Regions from separate parts of the Dyadobacter sp. NIV53 genome, predicted to be linked through region 2. Evidence: riboswitches for the same ligand, from Rfam matches in the RefSeq annotation. Region 2 holds a riboswitch; the other holds the start of a gene.

Region 1 (8,267 bases), 840 kb from region 2:
GAAGTGATTATTATTTTAGGCCAGAATCCGGGAACCAACCATCCCAGAATGCTTACTGCATTGCAAAAAGCAAAGGCCAAAGGAGCTACGATCATTGCAATTAATCCTTTACCGGAAACGGGGTTAATGGGTTTTAATAACCCGCAGACTGTAAAAGGAATTTTGCAAATTGATTCAGCACTTACCGATATTTTCCTTCAGGTAAAAATCAATGGTGATATGGCAGCATTACAAGCCATTGAAATTCTTTTGTTGAACGAAGAAGAACGCAATCCGGGAATGGTGCTGGATAATGATTTTATTAAAAATAATACAGCAGGTTTTGCAGGTTTTAAACAGCACATCAAAAATAAAAACGCAGAAAAACTGGCAGAAGCCAGCGGTGTTCCTTTTATACAAATACAGGAAGTTGCGAAATTATTAAGTAAAAAAAGTAAAATTATTGCGTGTTGGGCAATGGGAATTACCCAACACAAAAACGGCGTGGATACAATTAAAGAAATTGTAAATCTGCTGTTGCTTAAAGGAAGTATTGGAAAGCCTGGTGCAGGAACCTGCCCGGTTCGTGGCCATAGTAATGTGCAGGGCGACCGCACAATGGGAATTTTTGAAAAACCATCAGATAAATTTCTGGATTCTATTGAACGGAATTTTCATTTTACGCCACCCAAAAAACATGGTTTTGATGTCGTTGAGTCTATCAAAGCAATGCATGAAGGTAAAGCAAGTGTATTTTTTGCGATGGGTGGGAATTTTCTTTCCGCAACTCCGGATACAAACTTTACAGCCGAAGCATTACAAAATTGCAGCCTGACAGTACACGTTTCCACCAAATTAAACCGGAGCCATTTTGTACATGGTAAGGAAGCAATGATATTGCCCTGCCTTGGAAGAAGTGATAAGGATATGGCAAATGGTGAAGCTCAGTTCGTATCGTGCGAAAATTCCATGGGTGTAATCCAGTCATCAAAAGGAATTTTAGATCCGATTTCTGAACATCTGTTAAGCGAACCGGATATAGTAAGCCGGTTGGCAAAAGCTACACTAGGCAAAAAAAGCAAAATTGACTGGGATCAATACATAGGAAATTACGATGTGATCAGGGCAGATATCGAACGGACAATTCCGGGATTTGATGATTACAATGAACGCGTAAGAATTCCCGGCGGCTTTTATCTTCCCAATTGTAACCGTGAAGGAAATTTTGATACAAAATCCCGGAAAGCACATTTTAATATAGCAGATGTTCCGGAACTGAATTTACAGCACGACGAATTGATTATGATGACAATTCGGAGCCACGACCAGTTTAATACAACAATTTACGGATTAAATGACAGATATCGTGGCATTTACAATGAACGGCGGGTAATTTTGATGAACGAAACAGATATCAGCAGAAGAAAATTAAAAAATGGTGAAATCGTGGATTTATACAATTATCACGATGGTATCGAAAGAGCAGCGCACCAATTTGTTATAGTTGAATATCCGATTCCAAAAGGTTGTACAGCCACTTATTTCCCGGAAACCAATGTACTTGTACCATTAACAAGCGTTGCTGATAAAAGCAATACACCTACTTCAAAGCATGTTATTATAAAAGTTAAAAAACACATTGATTAAGAATGGTAACTATCATACTCAATTCAGATATTCAATTCTTAATGTAAAGCTAATATTGTGCTAAATAAAATGAAGTACTTTCGGGAATTGCAAAAAAGTACCTTTTTAAAAGTTTAATTTATTAAAAATGAAAAAAATATCCTGATTATCGCAGTTGGTTTACTCTGTATGATCACTTTTGAAAGTATGTCTCAAAATAAAAATAAAGTTATAGCGCATCGCGGTGCATGGAAAAATACGAGTGCAACTGAAAATTCTATTGCCGCATTAGAAAACGCAATTAAACTAAAATGTTACGGCAGCGAGTTTGATGTACACATGTCAGCTGATTCCGTTCTTTTCGTTCATCATGATCATGCTGTTAAAGGTACAGATATCGAAAAAACCAATTCAACAGAATTATTACAGATCAAACTGGAAAATGGAGAGAATCTTCCTACACTGGAAGCATACCTGAAAGCTGGTGCTAAACAAAAAAATACACGTTTGATCCTTGAAATAAAAACTTCTTCTATCAGCAAAGAACGTTCACTTGCACTGACCGAAAAATGTGTAGAAATGGTTAAAAAATTAAAAGTTGAAGGCATTACGGATTACATCGCGTTTGACTACGATGTGTGCCTGAAAGTGAAACAGCTTGCTCCAAATGCACATGTGGAATACCTGAATGGAGATAAAACGCCAGCTGAAATTAAGGCAGCAGGTTTAAGCGGTGTTGATTATCATTTTACAGTTTTCAAGAAAAATGAAAACTGGATCAAAGAAATGCATCAGCTGAATCTTTCTACCAATACCTGGACCGTAAATGATGAACCGGTAATGAAATGGTTTCTGGATCAAAATGTAGATTTCATCACTACAAACGAACCTGAGCTATTGCTGAAGATATCTAAATAGAAAGTTCCAATTTGTAGTTAAAACAAAAGAGCCGCAAAGAAATTATCTGCGACTCTTTTGTTTTAATCATCAACCGATTTTAGCAATCTGCAATTGGCCATTTGTTTGCTGCCAGGCTTTTATTACCTGATTTAACTGCTTATACTCTATCAAAAAGCCGTCGTGCCCATATAAAGAATCAATTTCCTGAAAAACTGCATCCGGAATATGCCTCGCCAGGAATTGCTGTTCAGATAATGGAAACAACAAATCAGATTTTATTCCCAATACCAGCGTTTTTGCTTTTACCATACCTAATGCGTGCACAATTCCGCCACGATTTCTGCCTACGTTGTGCGAATCCATAATTTTGGACAGTATCCAGTAGGAAAACGCATTAAAGCGTTTCACAAATTTATCTCCCTGATACTGCTGATAGGATGATGCCCGGAAATCATCGATCTGATCCGGATTGTCACGTGCCTGCGTAAAATTGTATGTATCATAATTACGGTAAGACAACAACGCAATGGATCTGGCTGCACGCAACCCCATTCCACCCGCTTCACTATTATTGTCATTATAAGTCGGATCAGCCTCAATCGCCATGCGCTGTGACTCATTGAACGCTACACCCCAGGGCGAATGCAATGCATTAGACGCAATCAATATCAGTTCTTCAAACAGATCAGGAACTTCCACCGCCCATTCCAGCGCTTGCTGGCCACCCAAAGATCCTCCAATACATATTTTTATTCTACGGATCTGTAATTCCTGGCGCAGGATTTCCATGGTTCCGACTACATCTTTTACAGTAATCAGCGGGAAATTCCTGTAAAATGGCTGCTGCGTTTTAGGATCAATGGAAAGTGGGCCGGTAGACCCATAAGCAGAACCAATTACATTGACACAAATAATGAAATATTTGGCCGGGTCGAAAAATTTTCCATCTCCTACCAGACCATCCCACCATTCAGCCGCATTGGAACTTCCTGTTAACGCATGACAGATCCATACAATATTATCATCTCCGTCGTTCCTGGTGCCATACGTAGTGTAAGACAATTCGAAACCCGGTAATTCACGACCTAATTCCAGGGAATAGGTATATGGATATTTATAAATTTTTTGTTCCGCTTGCATGAGTGCCAAAGCACAAAGTTTAAATTATAAAATATGATATAAGATGACCTGTTTCCGGAATGAGCCAGAAAAAGATACACGATCCTGCTTATTGAAAACTACTTTCCAGTTTCAGGTACGAGATTAAAGCCATCCGGCTTACGGAAATTTCTAACAGTAAGTTCATGCGAATTGATTTTATATCTCCTAATAACTTAGGTGGGAATTAGCACCTTTCTCCAAATTTGGTAGCAGGTTGCCAGAGGTTCTTTGAGCCCATTCTCTCGCCTCTTCTTTATAAATCAATCGCTGTTAAGTGAAGCAATTGACTTGATGCTGCAATATTAAGTCCGGATCGCTGAAAATGCAAATTACACTTGTTTTTAATTTGCTCCGAAACTGATTTATTTGTTGGCACTGAACTCGTTCCAGGCTTATTTATTTTTACTTTCCTCAACCTCAAAGTATTATTCCTGAAAACGAATTTTTAATCCATTTTCCACTACGTCCTTCCTCCTTATTCCCTTCTATATTCTTACATTTGTATAAAGCACTACAATAAATATGGCACAACAATACCGTTTTGATAAAGAAAAAGCATCCCGCCGTCCAGGGATAACACCTCTTAAAGATGCTATTGATCAGATGCTTGAAAAATACCGGTTACGAAACAGGTTTGATCAGTCGTATGTTGTAGCGCATTGGGACAAAATCATGGGTTCGGCTATCGGATCAAGGACCCAAAAAGTGTATATCAAAGACCGCGTACTTTTTCTTCAGATAGAATCCGCTCCTTTACGGAGTGAACTGGTTCGTGCCAAATTCAAAATCATTGAGCTTATCAACAGAGAAATGAAAAGTGATCTTGTTGAAGATGTTGTATTTATTTAACCTGTACTCAGGCTTCCAAAATTGTTGTCAATACCACGCGTTTTAACAATTTATGACCAAAATTAAAATTCCGTCATTTTTAAAAGCCGGTGATAAAATAGGAATTATTGCTCCTGCAAGTGCTATCAACTATACTGAAATGATTCCGGGAATTAACCGGTTAAAAAATGAATGGAAACTGGAAGTAGTTGAAGGTCAGACATTAAAAAGCTCATTCAATCAGTTTTCCGCCAGTGATGAAGATCGTTTGACAGACTTTCAGAAAATGTTAGATGATCCGTCAATAAAAGCAATTATGGCAGCCCGTGGCGGTTATGGCTGTTCCAGGATTGTTGATGATCTGGACTTTACAAATTTCATACAATCTCCAAAATGGATTATCGGTTTTAGTGATTTAACCGTTGTTCATTCTCAGTTGTTTAAGCTGGGAATTACATCTGTACATGCTCCTATGGTCAAATCCATGATGCTGCCAGGAGCAGAAGAAGCGGCGGATTCACTTCGAAAAGTTCTGTTTGGAGAACTTCCTTCATATTCCATAAATTCCCATTCTTTGAACAGGCCCGGCACAGCAACCGGTCAGCTGGTCGGTGGAAATCTTTGTCTTTTTGCTCATTTAATTGGATCAGTAACTGATATTGATACAAAGGGAAAAATACTTTTTATAGAAGATGTAAACGAATATCTGTACAACCTCGACAGGATGATGATACAGCTTAAACGCGCCGGGAAACTGGATCATCTGGCCGGTTTGATAGTTGGCCAGTTTACGGATATGAAGGATAATTCGCGGCCTGCGTTTGGCAAAAATGCTTATGAAATTATTCACGAACATGTATCAGAATATGATTATCCGCTAAGTTTCAACTTTCCCGTCGGCCATGTTTCTGACAACAGAGCCATGATAGTTGGAATGGAATCCAGGCTTGATGTTCAGAAGAACAGTGTAGATTTTCATTTTGTTTCTGATAAGATACCCGTTATAAATGCACTAAAAGATGGAATCGTTTAAAAATAAGGTAGTCTGGATTACCGGTGCATCCTCCGGGATTGGAGAAGCAATTGCTTTGGCTTTTGCAAAAGAAGGCGCAAAACTGGTGCTTACCTCGAGAAGAGAAGAAGAGTTACTTCGCGTAAAAAAGCTTACCGGTTTGCCCGTTTCGTCGGTTTTGATCTTACCAATGGATGTGACAGAATTTGACAAAACACAACCTGCGGTAGATATGATTATAAAAACCTTCGGCCATATTGATGTAATGGTCCACAACGCAGGGGTTAGTCAGCGATCCTACATTAAGGATACAACCATGGAAGTATATCGTAAAATTATGGATGTCGATTTTTTTAGTACAGTTGCCATTACAAAAGCGATACTACCATATATGATCAGGCAACAGTCGGGTCATTTTATCGTGATCAGCAGCGTTGCAGGCAAGATCGGTACACCAATGCGATCGGGTTATAATGCTGCCAAACATGCATTACACGGCTTTTATGATTCATTGAGAGCAGAGGGTTTTGGTGAAAACATTCACGTTACGACCGTTTGTCCGGGTTACATTAAAACGAATATTTCAGTAAATGCATTAAATGAATCCGGTGGCAAATTTGGTAAAATGGATGCCAATCAGGCAAACGGAATCCCGGCTGATGAATGCGCGAGAAGGATATTGGAAGCCGTAAAAAAAGATAAAAAGGAAATATACATCGGTGGTTTCACGGAAGTTGCCGCGATATACCTGAAAAGATTTTTACCAAATATACTCTTCGAGCAAGTAAGAAAAACCAAACCTGAATAACGTCGTTTGACAATATTAACTTGGCTAAAATTGGCATTTATAACATTCTAAGTTAAACAGTCCGTCTGGTCAAAATACAAAAGAGGGTGTTCCAATCATTGGATTCACCCTCTTTTACGTTAATCATGCGTAACTATTTCTTTCCTTTAATTGCTACGGAGGTTTGTTTTTCCATAAAATCTACCGTCAGTCTGCTAAGTGAACGAACACCTAATACCAATCCACTTTCATCTAAGAAAAAATCCGGTGTATGGTGTGGCGCTGCTTCTAACGGATTTTTACCTTTTGGCATTCCCCCAAGGAAAAAGAAAAAGCCAGGCACTTTTTGCTGAAAGTAGGAGAAATCCTCCGCTCCCGTTTTTGCCGTCGTCAGAATGACTTTATTCTTCCCCGCAACTTCTTCAAGAGTGCCGATCATTTTTTCAGTCAGAGGTATATCGTTGAATGTCACCGGGTACAGCACATTAATTTTCACATCCGCTTTTGCACCTGCACTTTCCGCAATATTGGTGGCGATCTCATTGACGCGCTTATGCACGAAAGTGTGCATTTCTTCATCAAAGGTCCTGATGGTACCGATCATTTTAACTTCTTCCGGAATAATATTTTCCCGAATACCACCATGAAAAGCACCTATCGTAACCACTGCCGGCGCTTTGGTAATATCCAGATTCCTGCTGACAATAGTCTGTAAACCCATTACGATCTGAGAAGATGTAACGATTGGATCTACACCAGACCATGGATAGGCTCCGTGTGTCTGTTTGCCTTTAATATCAATGCTGAAAAAATCTACCGCTGCCATGGTTGCGCCAGGCTTATAGGCAATGGTATTAACCTCTGTTTGTGAATTAATGTGTAATCCAAAAATGGCATCCACCTTAGGATTTTCCAAAACCCCCTCCTTAATCATCAGTTTGGCGCCACCTTCCTCCCCTTTCGGAGCACCTTCTTCCGCCGGCTGAAAAATAAATTTAACGGTTCCCTTCAAATCGGCTTTCATGGAAGTAAGCACTTCTGCAACGCCCATAAGAATAGCTACGTGGGTGTCATGTCCGCAAGCATGCATCACGCCTGTTTGCTGTCCATTATACTCTGAGGTAACCTTGGATTTAAAAGGCACATCCACGCGCTCTGCTACCGGAAGCCCATCCATATCCGCTCTTAAAGCGACTACGGGACCAGGTTTGCCACCTTTAAGTAAACCTACTACACCTGTGTGTGCTACTCCTGTCTGTACTTCCATACCCAGCTTTTTCAAATGTGCTGCAATCTTCTCAGCTGTTTTAAATTCCCTGTTTCCAAGCTCAGGGTTTTCGTGAAAATCTCTTCTCCATGTCACAATTTGAGATTCAAGAGCCTGAGCCTTCTGATCAATTTTAGCATTCAGAGGAGATTGGGAATAACAATGAAATCCTGAAAGAACAAGAAATGAAAATGGTAGAAGGCTTTTCAAATTCATATCAAATGGGCTAAATTTTATTTAAATAACTACTCTTCTCTTAAAAAAATGCCGATCAGTCATAATATAAACAGATTAGACCAAATAGCTATACTTATTTACCAATAATTCAAATTCGGGCACATAAATTCCAAGCTTTGATATTAAAAAAATCCAATTTTCAAGGCAGTTACATATTCTTGAAAAAGGATTACCTAATTCAAATCAGTAAGGTTTATTAATTTATAACCATTCTCAATAATGAAAACGTATATACATTGCGTTATACTTAAATGTCAATTATTCAATTTAATGCTATTTTAATGTATAAGTATGAAAAAAGCAACAAAAGTGGCAATCTGTTAACAATTGGATAACACAGTCATATTATAGCATAAATTTCATTCAATTCAAATATTGGCAAATAAAGATTGTTTACAGTAATAAAATTTGCCAAAAATAGCACTCCTGCCAAACTTTCTTTTGGCAAACGAATAAAGAAACCTTGTAAT
Region 2 (8,267 bases):
ATCCTTGTCAACCTGGTTTCGGGATTACGTTTATATTCCTTTAGGCGGAAACCGTCACGGCAAAGCAAAGTTATATTTCAATACTATGCTGGTATTTTTACTGAGCGGCTTATGGCATGGTGCCGACTGGAAATTCATTATCTGGGGTTGCATACATGGTGCTTATCTCATACTTGCACAGATTTTTAAAACACATAGAATTTTCCGGCCACACCATGCTGAAAAGGGAGGTCCGGTTTTTGTAAAATTGTTTCACATTATCTGGACATTCTTACTGGTTGCATTTGCCTGGATCTTTTTTCGTGCAAGCAGCGTTTCCCAGGCATTTGAAATCATTCAAAAGATTTTCACACCATCGGCTTACACCGGCACACACATAGCAATAAATAGTGGGGAATATGTGTTTTCAATCGGGCTGCTCCTCCTGCTTATTTTTAAAGATCGCTATTTTGCTCATTTTATGCCAAAAACTAGTGTTTTCTGGTTTCTGTTTATTCCAACGTGCCTCTTCTGTTATCTGTTCGGCGTTTTTACCAGTAATCAATTTATCTATTTTCAGTTCTGAGATATGAATTATTTAAATCGATTTGTCCGTCGTTCATTACTTCTGATTTCCGGAGTTTTACTTTTTGTCAGCCTGTCTAAGGATGTACAACGAAAAATTGCTGCAAAAGGCTGGATACCCGATCAATATCGCTTTGGTGACCTTTATAATACGACCAACCTAAAACAGTTTAAGGAAAAAGATTTTGAGCAAAACCGCATGCTGCTTCCAACGGATAAACCAGTGATGCGTTATAAAGACGTGGATCTTTTTACGCTTGGGGACAGTTTTACGCAGATGGATACCAGCTTTTATGCTGGTGATAAAAATTCGCATATCTGGCTGGGCGTCAACACGCAAACCGTCAAACTCGATCCTGAAAAAAGTCATTACTTGTGATTGAAATCATAGAACGCACCATTCAGGAACGCCTTCGTGACGATTACAAGAAATTATATATTGGCAAAGGGTTTAAAGTTGAGGGCAAATCGAAAAATGAATTTGAGGAAATAAAGGAAGAAATACCGTCGTTCTGGTGGGCTAAATTTGGTGAACAGATCAATCAGCGGATTGAATTCTTATTTTTTAATTTTCCTGTTTTTCTGAAAATCAAGGAGTTAAAATCTGAAATCATGCTCACCTGGTTTGACAGGAAACATACTGGCGCATTAATTTCCCGAAACCAACAATATTTATTTTATGACGTAGAGGCTGACAAAAAAATCAGCTTATCTCCATTTTATAAAATTACCGACGGATCGGTAGACACCGTTGTAAACAATATGAACAATTTGCGGGATTACTATAAATCCCTGGGCTTCAATGAAGTATATTTCTGCTTGGTTCCCAATAAAGTAACCGTTTGTGAAAACGACCGTTTTGAATACAACAATCAAATCACGCGCATTGAAAACCATCCTTTGTTAAAAACGCCAGTTCTTTCTATTCAGGACACTGTTCGAAACCATCCCGAATGGTATCACGTTGGAGATGGCCACTGGAACACCCACGGACAGCGTTATTGGTTAAAAACAGTCAATAATCTGGTAAAGGAAAATAGCAGGGAATCTGAACTGGCGAACAGCCTGACCGTTAAAAATAAGATTTAGTTTATCTCAAAAACTGTTTCAGGAAGCCAGATTAAAAGTTTGAACGTAATCTTTCGCTTCTTCTATACGGTCTTTCTGGTATATACTGATGATCGCTTTGACAATAAAATCCAGTTCTTCAATTGTATTAAATTTGCTGAACGAAAAACGAACAATTTCCTTGTCCGGATTTTTATAGATCGCGCTGATAACGTGTGAACCTCCACTACCCAAATTAGAACAGGCACTTCCACCCGAAACTGCAATTCCTAAATTATCTAGCTTACTAACCAGATTACCTGACGATAAACACGGAAAGGCAACGCTGACAATATTGTTAAGGCTTTTATGTACAGACCTGCTTTCACCATTGAAAGTAATCCCGCCAATCGTCAGATCATCCAGGCTTGAAATAAAATGTTTTTTTAATTTTGCCAGATGGGTTTGTACGACTTCTTTACTGCGGTAAGAAAGTTCGAGTGCTTTTGCCAAACCAACAATACCAATTACATTTTCAGTGCCGCCGCGTTGCCCGTTTTCCTGGCCTCCGCCAATTATATACGGTTTAATTTTATGCTTTTTATTGATATATATAAATCCGGCCCCTTTTGGCCCATGAAATTTATGTGCAGAACCAACCAGAAAATCAATATTTATTTCTTTTAAATTAAAAGGAAGTTTACCAATTGTTTGTGTGGTATCTGTATGAAAAATAGCATTGTATTGCTTCGCAAGTACACCGATTGCAGCGATATCGGTTATATTCCCAATTTCATTATTACCGTGCATCAGGCTGATCAGTGTTTGCGGATTGGCTTTTAAAAGATTTTCCAAATGCTTCAGGTCTACATTCCCAAAGTCATCCAGTTTCACAAAACTAATCTCAATATCACCGGCTTTTTCATAAACAGCCAAGGTCTGTAAAACTGCTTTATGCTCTATTTTACTAGTGATAACATGACTGATTTCGTAAGCATTGATTGCTCCTGACAAAGCAAGATTATTAGCTTCCGTCGCTCCCGACACAAAGAAAATTTCATTCGTATCGGCACCAAGCAAACCGGCAATAGTCTGCCTAGATGAAGCAATGGCCTCTTTCACTTTACGGCCTGCCCAATGACTTGATGAAGGATTACCATAATTAGATGTCAGATAAGGCAATATGGCTTTTACTACCTCGGGATCAACTGCTGTCGTAGCAGCGTTATCACAATATATTTCCATTCTTAAAATTTCAATTATCTGGTTATTAGCTATCTATGTTGTCGATCAATAATTGATCATGGCAATGGTTCTGCTATTAATTTTGCAAGATCATTATTCCATTTTTTTACATAGTCCTGATAAAACTGCCCGGTTCCCTTTCCTGAAAAACCAGTATGTATTTCCTTCACTTTCCCATCACGGCCTACAATAATCGTAGTCGGGTAAGCCATAAATTTGTCGATTGCGGGTAATTTTTCTGCAACAATATCTCCTCCTACTTTTCCTGCAAAAAGCATATCATACTGGATATCAAAACGGTTTTTCAGTTTTGTCAAAGTACCTTTTGCGAATTGTAAATCGTCTTTTGCTTCAAAAGCCAGGGCAATTGCTTCTACACCTTTTGCTTTATTTTCCTTATACCAGGGTGCCAGAAACTGAATCTGATCAATACAATTTGGGCACCAACTTCCCATCAATTCAATTATAACGACCTTGCCTTTGTATTTTTCATCACTCAACGAAACCAATTTTCCATTTACATCAGGAAAAGTAAAGTCCAGTTTATCGTATCCCGGTTTCAGGAAAGTCAATGCATAAGCATCAGGCAAAGCAGCTTTATCATCTTTTGTACCTTCAAAAAGGATAGGTTCGGCACCTGCACCAATGGCACCGGTTATTGTTTTATCATCCGTGATCTTACCTTTTACGTAAGCTACACCCGATCCGGTAAAGCCAGAAAGTTCAAATTCATTGCCTTGTACATTTCCTTCCAATTCCCTGCTATCTCCTGAAACACTTAGAATAATCCCATTCAGCTTATTTCCTTTTTGTTCAAAAACAGCCACACGATCGGGTAATGGTTTACCAGTTGTTGGGGAATTTGCTTTGATTTTAATTACCCACTTTCCAGACAAATTAGTTGTAGGAGCAACTTCCTTCCCGGGTTCTGTAAACCGATAAGATTGTCCCGGCTGTGCGGTAAAAGAAACCGGGGTTGATTTATTTCCGGCGATCAGGCTTTTCTGTACTCCGCTAATGCTCCCGTCACCTTGAATTTTAGCAAACCAGGCATATTCAAATGTATTTAGAGTAACCTGGATAGAATCCCGTGAAATATGTTTTACATTAAAATCATCTCTCCTGTCTCCATTCGTAGCCGTCAAAACCGGTGCTTGGCCAGCCCCGTTTGCGACTTCAAAATTAAAAGGGACAGCTCTTTGCCCAACCTGAAAAACACCTCTCCATTTGCCATTGGTCAATGGCTTATTTTGAGCCAGCAAAGTGGTAGACAATAAAACTGCACTGATTGTACCTACGAAAAATAAACTTTTAATTTTCATTACTTATAATTTTGCTTTTAGTAATAGAGTAATTTTTGAAAACCTAAACGATAAACTGATCTGTGATATAAATGATGTATCTCAGAAAGTTCATATCCTTCTGGTAATTGCATCATTAAATTCGGCACGCCTTCAACTCAATATTCCATTGGTTTTTTTAGATTTATCCTTAGAATTAGGTTGGGGCACCTTAATTGGTCATAGGTTGCCAGAAGATCATAGAGCCTAACCTCTCCCTTCATTCTCGATAAATCTACTAATTCGATAGACAAAGGTTAATTTTATTTTTCAGAAAAACTAAAACTCTCCCTGTTTTTTCAAAAATAATATTTGTCCGGGTAATAACTATTTGATAATTAAGGAGATTTAAATATCGTTTTATTAGATAGTTTACTTCACAACCAAATAATTCTAATTGTAAAATGAAAACAGAAACGGAGATTGTCAGCGAGCTTAAATCCAGATACAATGATTTAAGCAATTTTCAGGCTTTACACATTGCTTGTGAAATTAGGAGAAATAATATTTTAGAAGCAGCACTTATTGTTAAATCTGAGGAAGGCAAAAAAGCAATATTGGAAGCGATTGCTGCTGCACTGGGCTATGATCAAAATAAATGATTGGGTCTAAAGCAAAAAAATGAGCCGTAGCTCATTTTTAAGAATCAAATAGTGTGTTATTATTTACTGCTTGTTGGAATTACCCAAAATAAGCTAACCTGAATAACGCTGTTCTTGAAATCAGGATCAATGTCGTTTCCTTCAAAATCCCCAACCTTAGAAAGGCCTGCCATGTACCTTGCTCCGATTCCTAAGCCAATACTGGATTGATAGCCAATTCCTGCTCCGATTGAAAGATCAAGATTTTTTGCAAAATGGTCAATGGTTTGATCCGGAACATCTTCACCTGTCCTGAAGGAAGCCTGAGGACCTGCTTCAATGTAAAATCCGCCATTGGTTTTTAATCTGATCATTACCGGAACGGCTACATAAGAGGTTTTAAAGTTTGACTTTGTTCCGCTGTCGTTAATTTTCCCTCCCTGTGTTGAAAACAAGACTTCCGGTTGAATTGAGAAGTTTTTCCCGATTCCAAAGTTGAGTAATCCACCGAAGTGATATCCTACCAATGCATCTGATTCGATATCGCCACCTGTATAATTACTAATGTTAATACCAGCTTTTGGGCCGAACGAAAAGCCTTGTGAAAAAGCAGCAGTACTGAATACTGCAAACAACAATGCTAACGAGATTTTTTTCATGTCTTTATTATTAAGATTTGAATATGTGGATCAATAATGTGAGTATTAAAAAATTATACCAATTATGATTATGCTCAGAAAATCTCAATATGCCGATAAAAGAAAACAGGCTTAAAAACAAAGATAGGTTTGCTTATAAATTAAGAAAGGCTATCTTTGCACCCTGAATAACCACACAGAGAGGTGTCCGAGTGGTTGAAGGAGCTACCCTGGAAAGGTAGTATATGGGTAACTGTATCGAGAGTTCGAATCTCTTCCTCTCTGCATTTTATAACAAAAGCCCTGCAAATGATGGATTTGCAGGGCTTTTATTTTACATCCATTAAAATAATCGTTAATACTAATCTACAAAATGCCGGAGGCATGACTAATGGAAAAATTAAACGCTCATTTCCCCGCAAAGCGGCATTGCCAGCATTTCTTTACATTTTCCTTTATCAGTCTCTTTCCCAAATACATACATCATTTTGGTAATAGCGGCTTCGGCTGTGATATCTGAGCCGCTGATCACGCCCGCTTTTTTTAGAAATTTACTAGTCTGGTATTGCCCCTGATTTACGCGTCCGCCGTAACATTGCGAAACATTAAATATTACGATTTTATTATTTATTGCTTCACTGACCACATTCTGGAACCAGTTATCGGTCATAACATTTCCTGATCCATATGTTTCCAGGACAAGCCCTTTTAATCCTTCAATTTTCAAAACAGACCTTACTACACTTTGGTTAATACCCGGAAACATTTTAAGAAAAGCGACGTTTGTATCTAAATCTTTATGAACGCTAAATTTTTCATCAGTGCCGTGTAGCTTTAAAAAAGGAAAATTATAATCAATTCTGACGCCTGCGTTGGCAAGGTGTGGATAATTTTCTGAAATGAAAGCATTGAAATTTGAGCTTTCCTTTTTCTTTGCCCGGTTACCTCTTAATAGAACAGAATTGAAATAAATACAGACTTCGGTTACAATAGGTTTTCCATCCGGGTAAGTAGCAGCTGCCAGTTCCAGTGCGGTCATAAAATTCTCTCTCGCATCTGATCTTGCAACGCCAATTGGTAATTGTGCTCCGGTAAGTATAACTGGCTTGTTCAAATTTTCCAGTAAAAAACTTAATGCAGAGGCTGTATAAGCCATGGTATCCGTGCCATGAAGTATTACAAAACTATCGTAAGCGTCATAATTTTCTTCAATAATTCCTGCTAGTTCAACCCAGATTGCAGGACTCATATTAGAAGAATCTATTGGCTCATGCAGCGACAGAAAAGTAATTTCAAAAGTTAACCTGCTTATTTCAGGAATTTTCTCAAATATCTGGTCAAAGTTAAAAGGTACGAGTTGTTTGCCTTTGGTTTCATAAACCATCCCCAAAGTTCCGCCGGTATAAATTACTAAAACTGAACCTTGTGTTGGTGCCGGAGATATAGGGTTAATATGTATGGTGCTGTAAGACATGAGGATATCAAATATTGTCAGTCAAATCAAAATGATAGATTGTGTTACAAACTGAGCAAACTTAATGCAGTTTTGTCGGTTAGAGCAATTACTTCATTTTTTGAAATTTGTTTCAAATCGGCCACTCTTTGCGCTACCAGATCAATATAAGAAACTTCATTTCTTTTGCCGCGGTATGGTACAGGTGCTAAATAAGGACTGTCTGTTTCCAAAACTATATGTTCCAGACCGACATAGGGAATAACTTTATCCAGGCCGCCGTTTTTAAAAGTTACAACACCTCCTACTCCGATTTTAAAACCCAGCTCTATTACTTTTTCAGCTTCTTCCAAAGTTCCTGTAAAGCAATGAAATATACCAGTCAGTTTACTATCACCAAATTTTTCGATCAGTGAAACCGTCTCCCAAAATGCATCCCGGCAATGAATATCAATCCATAAATTATGTTTGCGGGCTAATCCGCATTGAAACAAAAATGCTTCTTCCTGTTGTACCTGAAAGGTCTTATCCCAAAATAAATCCATTCCAATTTCGCCAATTGCAATGAATTTATGTTTATTCAGCCATTCCTCCACGAGTTGTAATTCTTCTTCAAAACCTTCTTTTACATAAGTTGGATGCAAACCAATCATGGGTAAACAGCGGCCCGGATATGATTCTGCAAGCTGCATCATACCGGGTATTGTCGTGTGATCACAATTGGGCATCCATATCTGTGTAATTCCTGAATCCCATGCACGCTGTAACATATTGGTGCGGTCTTCATCATATTTTTCATCATATATATGCGCATGCGTTTCTATCATCCTTTCAAATTTTAAGCATTCAATAAAATTAATCCCCTTCCTACCTTTTCTCCTTTACACCTCTCTCATTAATATTCTCTCCCCTTCCACAAAGTTTTACCGGGGATCACATAAATTACAAGCATCAGCAAACAGATTGCCATCAGATGGAACCAAAATAAAAAGACAGTTTTCCATAAGTCTCTTTGTTGTAGAATAATAACTGCTAATATGATGATGCCTGTTATAAATAAATAATGGGAAACGATCATATTAATACTTCTTTCCATATCCCAAACAGACAGAACTGCCATTGCAGGAATAAAAAGTGCGCACGCAATTACGCATATCTGGAGTATGACCGGCGATGCCATAATGCCGTGCATCCATCTTCTTCTTTGTAAGATAAGCTCGCTGACCGTTAAAACCGGCTCTGAATCCGCTACAATTTTATTCGTGTAAGTTTGCACAAAACCATATTTTTTTCTGATGATGGCTATAAATAGTGCATAATCCTCGACTATGGAAAAACCTATTTGTTCGTAACCACCAACTGCATCATAAGCTTCTCTGGAAACTGCCATATTATTGCC

The links. Region 2 has a riboswitch for S-adenosylmethionine ahead of KZC02_RS25585 (peroxiredoxin). Riboswitches for the same ligand answer to the same signal wherever they lie in the genome.
Region 1: another riboswitch for S-adenosylmethionine. It lies ahead of metX (homoserine O-acetyltransferase); the one in region 2 lies ahead of KZC02_RS25585 (peroxiredoxin).

What each region holds. Positions count from the first base shown of each region.
Region 1 covers NZ_CP081299.1:5,364,065-5,372,331, reverse strand. Annotated here, with positions in the region: gene KZC02_RS22230 (FdhF/YdeP family oxidoreductase) at 1-1,626, shown strand, start outside; gene KZC02_RS22225 (glycerophosphodiester phosphodiesterase family protein) at 1,813-2,523, shown strand; gene metX (homoserine O-acetyltransferase) at 2,593-3,645, opposite strand; SAM riboswitch class I at 3,820-3,928, opposite strand; gene KZC02_RS22215 (DUF721 domain-containing protein) at 4,189-4,515, shown strand; gene KZC02_RS22210 (LD-carboxypeptidase) at 4,568-5,527, shown strand; gene KZC02_RS22205 (SDR family oxidoreductase) at 5,514-6,314, shown strand; gene KZC02_RS22200 (amidohydrolase) at 6,448-7,776, opposite strand.
Region 2 covers NZ_CP081299.1:6,200,384-6,208,650, reverse strand. Annotated here, with positions in the region: gene KZC02_RS25605 (MBOAT family protein) at 1-565, shown strand, start outside; gene KZC02_RS25600 (hypothetical protein) at 569-943, shown strand; gene KZC02_RS25595 (hypothetical protein) at 940-1,653, shown strand; gene KZC02_RS25590 (cysteine desulfurase family protein) at 1,672-2,856, opposite strand; gene KZC02_RS25585 (peroxiredoxin) at 2,913-4,178, opposite strand; SAM riboswitch class I at 4,339-4,432, opposite strand; gene KZC02_RS25580 (hypothetical protein) at 4,601-4,798, shown strand; gene KZC02_RS25575 (porin family protein) at 4,858-5,436, opposite strand; tRNA gene KZC02_RS25570 (tRNA-Ser) at 5,614-5,700, shown strand; gene KZC02_RS25565 (asparaginase) at 5,816-6,889, opposite strand; gene KZC02_RS25560 (TatD family hydrolase) at 6,934-7,695, opposite strand; gene KZC02_RS25555 (glycosyltransferase) at 7,764-8,267, opposite strand, start outside.